4 regions of the Streptomyces sp. NPDC046335 genome follow, and region 1 is predicted to be linked to each of the others. Evidence: riboswitches for the same ligand, from Rfam matches in the RefSeq annotation. Region 1 holds a riboswitch; each other region holds the start of a gene.
What was found. Region 1 has a riboswitch for cyclic di-AMP ahead of ACZ6JY_RS11710 (transglycosylase SLT domain-containing protein). Riboswitches for the same ligand answer to the same signal wherever they lie in the genome.

Region 1 (2,190 bases):
GCTCTGCTCGACGCCGGCATTCCCGGAATCACCCTCCCGGACTCCATCCCGATGGATCCCGAGCGGGCCTGGAAAACCTGGCACTTCGCCTTCCACCTGGTGCCCGAACTGCCCGAGACTCTGCTCACCGGCCGCGAACATGACTACGTCGGCTGGTTCTTGAAGGTCAAAGCCCTGTCCCCGGACACCTTCGACGACGTCGAGATCGACCATTACGCCGCCGCCATCGCGGCCGAGGGCGGCCTTTCGGCGTCTCTCGCCTACTACCGCGAGGCCGCGGAATCGGCGCGCAAAAACCATGACGCCCTCGAACAAGGGCACTTGACCGTCCCGGTCCTGGGAATCTCCAGCTCCCATGGCTCGATCCCCGACATGGCCGCCTCCCTCAGCCCGTGGGCGGAGAACGCGACCGGCGTCTGCATCCCGCAGGCCGGACACTTCATTCCCGAAGAGCAGCCCGACGCAACCGTGGACGCGTTGACCGCCTTCATCGATCGCGAGCGCGTCATGGGCGTTATGACCCCTTTCACGAAGTAAGCGACCGCCGCAGTATGTCCCGTTTCAGTACGAGGCGGGCAGGTTCGTCACACTCGCACTGAATAGGAAACCTGCCCGCATTACAGCGCGTTCGGGCCACGCTCAACGCCGTTCCTCATTCAGTGAAATGAGTCACGCCGACAATCTCGCCCGCCGGCCTCTCCGAACGCGCTTCCCGTTCTGCGCAAAGAAAGTTGGAATTATCGATCAAGAAAGACCCTGGTTTCTGATCATCAGAAACGGACCACGGGCTTTCGGTATGCGAATTCGAGACTTGTTCCGCCCGGGCTTTCTCGCCTAACGTCACCGTCAATCCGGGCGGAACGCCTAATCCTGCCGCTGCCCGGAAACCCATCCACCCACTGACGCACGGCAGGAGCGGGGGACCCAGGTAAGCCGCCGATCCGGATTCCGGAAAGGCTAGGGGTGAAGTCGTATTCACAGTGCGACCGGACATCTCCCGTCCGAACCCGACAGCTCACCTCGCAGGCGACGGAGAGGATTTCGTCATGCCCGCAAAGGGAAAGCACCGCCGCCCCAAGTCCAGCTCGCTCAACCGAGGCATCGCCGTCGCGGGAACGGGCGGGGCCGTGCTCATTCTCCCGGTGCTCGGTGCCACCGCTGCCAACGCGGCGCCGGCCGGCACGGTCGCCAAGCCCGCCGCGGCCTCGACGACCTACGTCGTCGTGTCGGGTGACTCCCTCTCCACGATCGCCGAGGAGCAGTCAGTGAGCGGCGGCTGGGAGAGCCTGTACAAGAACAACCGGGGCGTCCTCGGTGACGACCCCGGCCTGATCAAGCCCGGGCTCAAGCTCAACCTCGGCAAGGCGGGCACGGCCGAGCCCAGGCCGGCCGCCGACCGGGCGGACCGCTCCGAGCGCGACAACGCGTCCGCCGCCGAGCCCGCGGCCGCCACCCCGGCGAAGAAGACCTACACGAACAACCTCGACGGCTGGATCAAGGAGTCGCTCGACATACTGGCCCAGCACGGCATCCCCGGCACCTACGAGGGCATCCACCGCAACGTCATGCGTGAGTCCTCCGGCAACCCGCTGGCCATCAACAACTGGGACTCCAACGCTGCCGCCGGCACCCCGTCCAAGGGTCTGCTCCAGGTCATCGCGCCCACGTTCACCGCGTACCACGTGCCCGGCACGTCGCTGGACAGCTACGACCCGGTCGCCAACATCACCGCCGCCTGCAACTACGCGGCCGACCGGTACGGCTCGATCGACAACGTGAACGGCCCGTACTGATCCACACCCCCCATCTCGTCCCCTCTGAGCCCCGGCGCGCCATGTGTCCGGGGCTCAGCCCTGCCCCTCGACGGCGAAGGGGCCGTCCTCGCCGAACACGAGCCGCGCGAAGTTCTCTCCGATGCGGCGGTGCCCCGCGGCGTCGGGGTGGATCGCGTCGGGCAGCGGGAACTCGGCGTAGTCGCTCTCGCCGTAGAGGTCGCGGCCGCTGAGGTAGTGGAGGTGGGGGTCGTCGGCCGTCCGCTGTTCGACGATCCGGGCGAGTTCGTCGCGGATGACGTTGAGTGTCAGGCGCCCGGCGGCCCGCTCGGCCGGATCACCCGTGGCCTTGAACCGCAGGGTCCCGCCGTCGAAGTCGGGCATGAGGGGGCCGGGAGTGTCTTCCTGGACCGGGCAC
Region 2 (2,190 bases), on a different contig from region 1:
CTTCCTGCGGCGCTCCTGGCCCACCCTGACGAGGCCGCGCAGGACCTTGAGGTGGGCGTCGGTGCGGCGCCGGGCCGCGCGTGCCGCGGCCAGCGGTTCGAGCAGCAGGCGAAGCTCCAGGAGGTCGGCGGCCTCCTGCTCCGTGGGCTCGGCGACACACGCGCCCGCGTGCCTGCGCGTCACGACGAACCCCTCGGCCTCCAGGGTGCGCAGGGCCTCGCGCACGGGGACGCGGGAGACGCCGTAGCGGCGCGCGAGGAGGTCTTCGGTGAGCCGGCCGCCTCTTTCATGGACGCCGGAAATGATGTCGTCCCGTATCGCCGTGCATACAGAGTGCGCGGGAATGCGCATGACCGGACCTCCGCCTTGATCCCCGCGCGACGCGGTCGATTGACGCTCTTTCCGTGACTCTATTGCAGGACGACGCGTTTTCCGACGGGGGACGGAATTCATGGATATCTTTTGGCCAGACGCCGAAAGCCCCGGCTCTTCGTGAGCCGGGGCTTTCGGTACGGCGTCGGGGCGCCGGTCGGGTACGACGTGGACGACGCCGGTCAGACGTTGACGCCGTGCGCGCGGAGGTAGGCGACGGGGTCGATGTCCGAGCCGTACTCCTCGCCGGAGCGGGCCTCGAAGTGCAGGTGCGGGCCGCTGGAGTTGCCCGTGGAGCCGGAGAGGCCTATCTGCTGTCCGGGGGTGACCGCCTGGCCGACGGTGACGCCGAGGGAGGACATGTGGCCGTACTGGGTGTACGTGCCGTCGTTCATCTTGATGACCACGTTGTTGCCGTAGGCACCGCCCCAGCCGGCCTCGACCACGGTGCCGGAGCCGACCGCGTGGACCGGGGTTCCGGAGGCGGCGTGGAAGTCGACGCCGGTGTGGCTGCCGGAGGACCACATGGCCCCGCCGGTCTGGTAGCCCGTGGAGACGTAGGAACCGGAGATCGGGGAGACGTAGGTGTTCAGGCGCTTGCGCTCGGCCTCGCGGGCGGCGCGCTCCTTCTCCTCGCGCTCCTTCTTGGCCTTCGCCTTGGCCTCGGCCTCGGCCTTGCGCTTCTCCTCCGCGGCCTTCTTCTTGGCGGCCTCTTCGGCCTTCTTGGCGGCGGCGGCTTCCTCGGCGGCCTGGTGCTGGGCGGCGGCCTGCGCGTCGATGCTCTCGGCGAGCGTGTCGCCGACGGAGATCGCCTGGGTGAGTCCGGTGTGCTCGATGGCCGCGTCATCGGCGGCGGCGAGCGCGGGAGCTGCCAGGCCTCCGATGACACCGGTGGTGGTGAGCGCGGCGACGCCCGCGGCATTCGCCGTGGTGCGCGTGAGGCGGCTCGGACGACGGTGCTTCCCGGTGGCACGGGTGAACGCCATGAAGCGGCTGGTCCTTTCCTTCCCTCTCGCCTACCGGGTTAGCTGACGGGTTCGGAGCAGGAAGGTCTCCTACGGGCCCCTCACCTCGCGGCAAGGTTCCCGATTCACCCCAGGGGACATGTGGGTCCCCGGCTCCCCTGGCTCGCGCCGTACGGGGACTCGGCGATGACTGTCCGGTGCCGCGGCTGCGGCGTACTGCGTGACGAACAGCCGGACCGACGCTAAACGTGACGTCTTTCGAACGACAAACAGAACGCCTCTTTTGTAGCGCACGCCACACGGCAGACAGGCAACCTCCATAGTAATTCGGACATATGAGGAACCCGGCAGCCCAAACGGCCACCGGGGTCCTGACATGTCCTGACTTGCTGCTGGCTGCTGGCTGGCCGCGTCGCTGCCCGTCGCTCAGCCGGGGACGCCGCTCAGCCGGGTACGACGCTCACGTCGCCGATGCCGAGGGCCCTGACGGGCTCCTCGATGCGCGCGGCGTCGCCCACGAGGATCGTCACCAGATGGTCCTCCGGGAAGGCGCTGACGACGGCCGCGGTGGCCTCCACGGTGCCGGTGGCGGCCAACTGCCGGTAGAGCCGCGCCTGGAAGTCGTCCGGGAGGTTCTGCTCGACCTGGTCGGCGAGCGTGGCCGCCACGGAGGACGCCATCTCGTACTTGAGCGGGGCGACGCCCACCAGGTTCTGCACCGCCACGTCGCGCTCGGCGTCGGTCAGGCCCTCCGCGGCGAGCGTGCGCAGCACCTTCCAGAGGTCGTCGAGCGCGGGGCCCGTGGACTCCGTGTCGACCGATCCGCTGATGGCGAGCATCGCGGCGCCCGTGC
Region 3 (2,190 bases), on a different contig from region 1:
CCTCGGACGACGCGTCGGACAGCGCGGAGCCCTCCGACGACGCGAGCGACACGCCGGACTCCGGTTCCGACTCCGGTTCCGACCGAGAGAAGGATCACGACAAGTCCGGCAAGAAGGACAGCGAGGACAGCAAGGACGGCAAGGCCGACGAGGCGGAGCCCGGCGGCAAGGCGGAGAAGGGCGCGCCGGACGGCTCGGACGAGTCCGCGGACGGCGAGAGCACTTCGCCCACGGGCAGGGACGAGGACTCCGCTTCCTCCACCGGCCGGCACCGCGGCGGCAGCGCGCGGGAGAGCGGTTCGGGCGCCGACGGGAGTGCCTCCGGCGACCGTTCGGGCCGGCACGCCTCGCGCGGCCACGAGCGGACGGACAAGCCGGCCGACGGGACGTACACGGTCCGCTCCGGCGACAACCTCTCGGCGATCGCCGACGACCACGGTGTGGACGGCGGTTGGTCCAGGCTCTACACCGAGAACAAGAAGACCGTCGGGGACGACCCGGACCTCATTCTCCCCGGTCAGAGCCTCGATTTGGGCGAAAAATAGGGGTAGTTGACGATGCGTCGGCGGGGTACTTCGCGTCGAATGCCCGTTTTGGCGCGAGTGAGAGATGGGTCTCAGAAGCCCTGATCGTCTTTGAAATTCGGGTGGTCCCCTGTCTACGGTCGTGACCGCTCGCCATTGGTGGGCCCCGCCGGTCGGTACGCCGAATCCTGCCAACGGCCGGACGGGAACAATCGTCGCTTCGAGCGCCGTAGGCAGGAGCGGGGGACCCAAGGTAAGTGCCGGGCCCGGAAGTTCGGCTCCGAACAGGAGCGGGACGTACGGACCGGCTAGGGGTGGAGCCGCACTCGGGAGAGTGCGGCCGGGCAACTTCACTGGCCCGAACCCGACAGCTCACCTCGCAGGCGTCGGTGAGGGGATCAACTCATGCTGTTTTCCAGCAAGGGCAAGCACCGCCGTCCGTCCAAGGCCACCCGTGTCGTCACGCTCGCCGGTGTCACCGGTGCCGCCGTGGCGGCCCCGCTGATGGCCGCCGGTTCGGCCTCGGCCGCCACCGCCTCCGAGTGGGACGCCGTCGCCCAGTGCGAGTCGGGCGGCAACTGGTCCATCAACACCGGCAACGGCTACCAGGGCGGCCTGCAGTTCTCGCCGTCCACCTGGGCCGCGTACGGCGGCACCAAGTACGCGTCCAGCGCCGACAAGGCCTCCAAGGCCCAGCAGATCGAGATCGCCGAGAAGGTCCTCGCGGGCCAGGGCAAGGGTGCCTGGCCGAGCTGTGGTGTCGGCCTCTCCAACGCCTCCGGTGGCGGCGGCGCCCAGCAGCAGGCCCCGCAGCAGCAGACCAAGCCGCAGCCGCAGAAGACGCAGCAGCAGGCCCCGCAGCAGCAGGCCGCCCCGCAGGAGCAGGCCGCGCCGAAGCCGCAGCCCGCGCCGCAGACCCAGACCAAGAAGACCGTCGAGACCCCGACCGGCAAGAAGGTCGAGAAGGGCGACGGCGAGTACAAGGTCAAGACGGGCGACACCCTGTCGAAGATCGCCGAGTCGCACGACGTCAAGGGCGGCTGGCAGAAGGTCTACAAGCTCAACGGCGACATCATCGACAACGCCGACTTCATCTACCCGGGCCAGCAGCTCCACCTGAGCTGACCCGCGCGGCCACGGCCGTGCCTCGGCGGACGCACGGCCGTACCCCCGTCCCCACGGGCTCCCCGCCCCGGTGCGCGTATCCCCCGTACGCACCGGGGCGGGGGTATGTCCGCCCCCGGCCCCCGGCTGGTCGCCCCCGGCTGTTCGCCTTCAGCGAGCTACTGGTCAGTAGAAACGCGGGCTTCCGTCCCGTTTCCCCGGTATTTGGGCGCTCGTGCGTCCCACGGGGCGGGCGGTCGGCTGGCCGAAGGCTCCGGGCCGGTTAGGCTCAGGAGACGCAGGGCCGAAGCGGCCCCGCGTAAACGCGTCACATCCCAGAAGGAGATGCTCGTGCCGTCCATCGACGTCGTCGTAGCCCGGGAAATCCTGGACTCCCGAGGCAACCCCACGGTCGAGGTCGAGGTCGGCCTCGACGACGGCAGCACGGGTCGTGCCGCCGTCCCGTCCGGTGCCTCCACCGGAGCCTTCGAGGCCATCGAACTCCGTGACGGTGACCCCAACCGTTACATGGGCAAGGGCGTGGAGAAGGCCGTCCTCGCCG
Region 4 (2,190 bases), on a different contig from region 1:
TGGCGCCCCATACGTAGGGCTTGCCGATCTGGGCCTCGGCGAAGTCGATGACCTTCGCGGCCTTGGTGGCGTAGCTGCCGTCCGTGCTCCCGGAGCCCGAGCCCGAGCCTGTGCCGGAGCCCGTACCCGTACCCGTATCCGAGCCGGTGCCGGAGCCCGAGCCGGAGCCCTGGCCGTCCTCCCGCTCCCGCTCCTTCTCCTTCCGCGCCGCCTCCTCGGCCTCGCGCTTGCGCTCCGCCTCGGCGGCCTGTTCGCGGGCCAGCTTCTCGGCCTTGCGCTTGGCCTCCCGCTCCTTCTTGCGCTCGATCGCCGCGAGCCGCGCCTTCTCCTCGGTGGTCAGCTCCGAGAGCAGCTCGCGCGCCTCGCCCAGTTTCTTCTGGACGGTCCGCTTGCTGGTCCGCAGGTTTTCCCGCGAGTCGGTCAGCGTCTCCAGGCTCTTCGCCGCCTTCGTGCGCTGCTTCGTCGCCGCGGCTCGCTGCGTCTCGTAGTCGTCGACGGCCTTCTTCTGCCGCGTGGTCAGCCGGTCCGCCAGGTGGTTCTGGTCGAAATAGCCCTGCGGGTCGTCGGCCAGCAGCATGGTGGCCGTCTCCGAGACGCCTCCGGTGCGGTACTGCGCGGCGGCGAAGGAGCCGAGCTCCTGACGCGCGTCGTTCAGCTTGTCCGTGCGCTTGGCCACATCGTCCAGGACGCGGTCGACCTTCTTGCGCTGCTTCTCGGTCTTCTCCTTGGCCGAGTTGTACTTCTGGGTGGCCACGCCCGCTTGGTGGTAGAGGGCGTCGACCTTCTTCTGGACCTCTTCCAGGCTGGGCTTGGCGGGCGCCGACGGCGCGGCCTGGGCGCTCTGGGAGAGGAGCGCCACGGAGGTGAGGGCGGCCGTGGTGATGCCGACGGCGGGGGCGGTGCGAATTCCGGCTGACCGGGTCCGCGGCTTGCGGTGCGACGCCAAGGGAGGCGACTCCTTCCGTAGGCCGCCTACCGGGTTAGCTGTCGGGTTCGGGCGGGTGGTCCGGAAGGTTGCCCTACGGTTCCGTACTGCGTACGGGACCGATTCACCCCAAGTTCTCGGTGGGTCCCCGGCTCCGAACATGTCGGACTCGGCGGGGGCCGCGCGTTCCCGGCGGGGTTCGCCGGTGGGAATACGAGCGGCCCGCGCAGCACGCTAGCCAACTTGTGTGGCGCCTGTGAAGGTTGATGTTCGATATGCCCGATACATTTTCGTGACTTTACGAGGCCCCGGGCGCGGCCTCGTGACGCGATGGCAGAGGGTGCTCGGTAGTGGACACGCTGTGAGCCAAGGAGTGGGTCGGCGGAACCCGGCGCGGGTTGTCAGTGGGTCCGCCTAGACTCGGGAGGCGATGAGCAGCCTCTTTGACGACAGCTTCCTGGCGGACCTGCAGCCCTCGCGGGCCACGGACGAAGAACCTCCGCCCCCGCCCGAGGACAGCGCTCCGGAGCCCGTTCCGGACGACTTGTTCGACGGGAAGTTCGACGCGCCCATGACCCGGGACACGCACTACCGGGACGGTGCCCCGCGCCCGGTGATCGACCCGGCGGCGCTGCTCGAGGGGCTGAACGAGAACCAGCGCGCGGCCGTCGTGCACGCGGGTGCCCCGCTGCTCATCGTCGCCGGCGCCGGTTCCGGCAAGACCCGTGTGCTGACCCACCGCATCGCGTACCTCCTCGCCGCGCGCGGCGTGCACCCCGGCCAGATCCTCGCGATCACCTTCACGAACAAGGCCGCGGGTGAGATGAGGGAGCGCGTCGAGCAGCTCGTGGGGCCCCGGGCCAACGCGATGTGGGTGTCGACGTTCCACAGCGCCTGCGTCCGCATCCTGCGCCGCGAGTACAAGAAGCTGGGCTTCACGTCCTCCTTCTCGATCTACGACGCGGCGGACTCCAAGCGCTTGATGGCTCTGGTCTGCCGCGACCTCGACCTCGACCCGAAGAAGTTCCCGCCGAAGTCGTTCAGCGCCAAGATCTCCAACCTCAAGAACGAGCTGATCGACGAGGACGACTTCGCGAGCAAGGCCGCCGACGGCTTCGAGAAGACCCTCGCCCAGGCCTATGCCATGTACCAGTCACGCCTGCGCGAGGCGAACGCGCTGGACTTCGACGACCTGATCATGACGACGGTCAACCTCCTGCGCGCCTTCCCGGACGTCGCGGAGCACTACCGCCGCCGCTTCCGCC

Region 2: linked by a shared signal. The riboswitch ahead of ACZ6JY_RS08910 (M23 family metallopeptidase) and the one ahead of ACZ6JY_RS11710 (transglycosylase SLT domain-containing protein) in region 1 are both predicted to bind cyclic di-AMP.
Region 3: linked by a shared signal. The riboswitch ahead of ACZ6JY_RS13110 (transglycosylase family protein) and the one ahead of ACZ6JY_RS11710 (transglycosylase SLT domain-containing protein) in region 1 are both predicted to bind cyclic di-AMP.
Region 4: linked by a shared signal. The riboswitch ahead of ACZ6JY_RS28605 (C40 family peptidase) and the one ahead of ACZ6JY_RS11710 (transglycosylase SLT domain-containing protein) in region 1 are both predicted to bind cyclic di-AMP.

What each region holds. Positions count from the first base shown of each region.
Region 1 covers NZ_JBVJFF010000004.1:490,990-493,179, reverse strand. Annotated here, with positions in the region: gene ACZ6JY_RS11715 (alpha/beta fold hydrolase) at 1-537, shown strand, start outside; cyclic di-AMP (ydaO/yuaA leader) riboswitch at 888-1,042, shown strand; gene ACZ6JY_RS11710 (transglycosylase SLT domain-containing protein) at 1,047-1,793, shown strand; gene ACZ6JY_RS11705 (GDSL-type esterase/lipase family protein) at 1,848-2,190, opposite strand, start outside.
Region 2 covers NZ_JBVJFF010000003.1:506,753-508,942, forward strand. Annotated here, with positions in the region: gene ACZ6JY_RS08905 (GntR family transcriptional regulator) at 1-351, opposite strand, end outside; gene ACZ6JY_RS08910 (M23 family metallopeptidase) at 555-1,358, opposite strand; cyclic di-AMP (ydaO/yuaA leader) riboswitch at 1,371-1,533, opposite strand; gene ACZ6JY_RS08915 (M16 family metallopeptidase) at 1,781-2,190, opposite strand, start outside.
Region 3 covers NZ_JBVJFF010000005.1:148,964-151,153, reverse strand. Annotated here, with positions in the region: gene ACZ6JY_RS13115 (transglycosylase family protein) at 1-545, shown strand, start outside; cyclic di-AMP (ydaO/yuaA leader) riboswitch at 740-925, shown strand; gene ACZ6JY_RS13110 (transglycosylase family protein) at 930-1,649, shown strand; gene eno (phosphopyruvate hydratase) at 1,980-2,190, shown strand, end outside.
Region 4 covers NZ_JBVJFF010000012.1:114,905-117,094, reverse strand. Annotated here, with positions in the region: gene ACZ6JY_RS28605 (C40 family peptidase) at 1-946, opposite strand, end outside; cyclic di-AMP (ydaO/yuaA leader) riboswitch at 954-1,110, opposite strand; gene ACZ6JY_RS28600 (ATP-dependent DNA helicase) at 1,356-2,190, shown strand, end outside.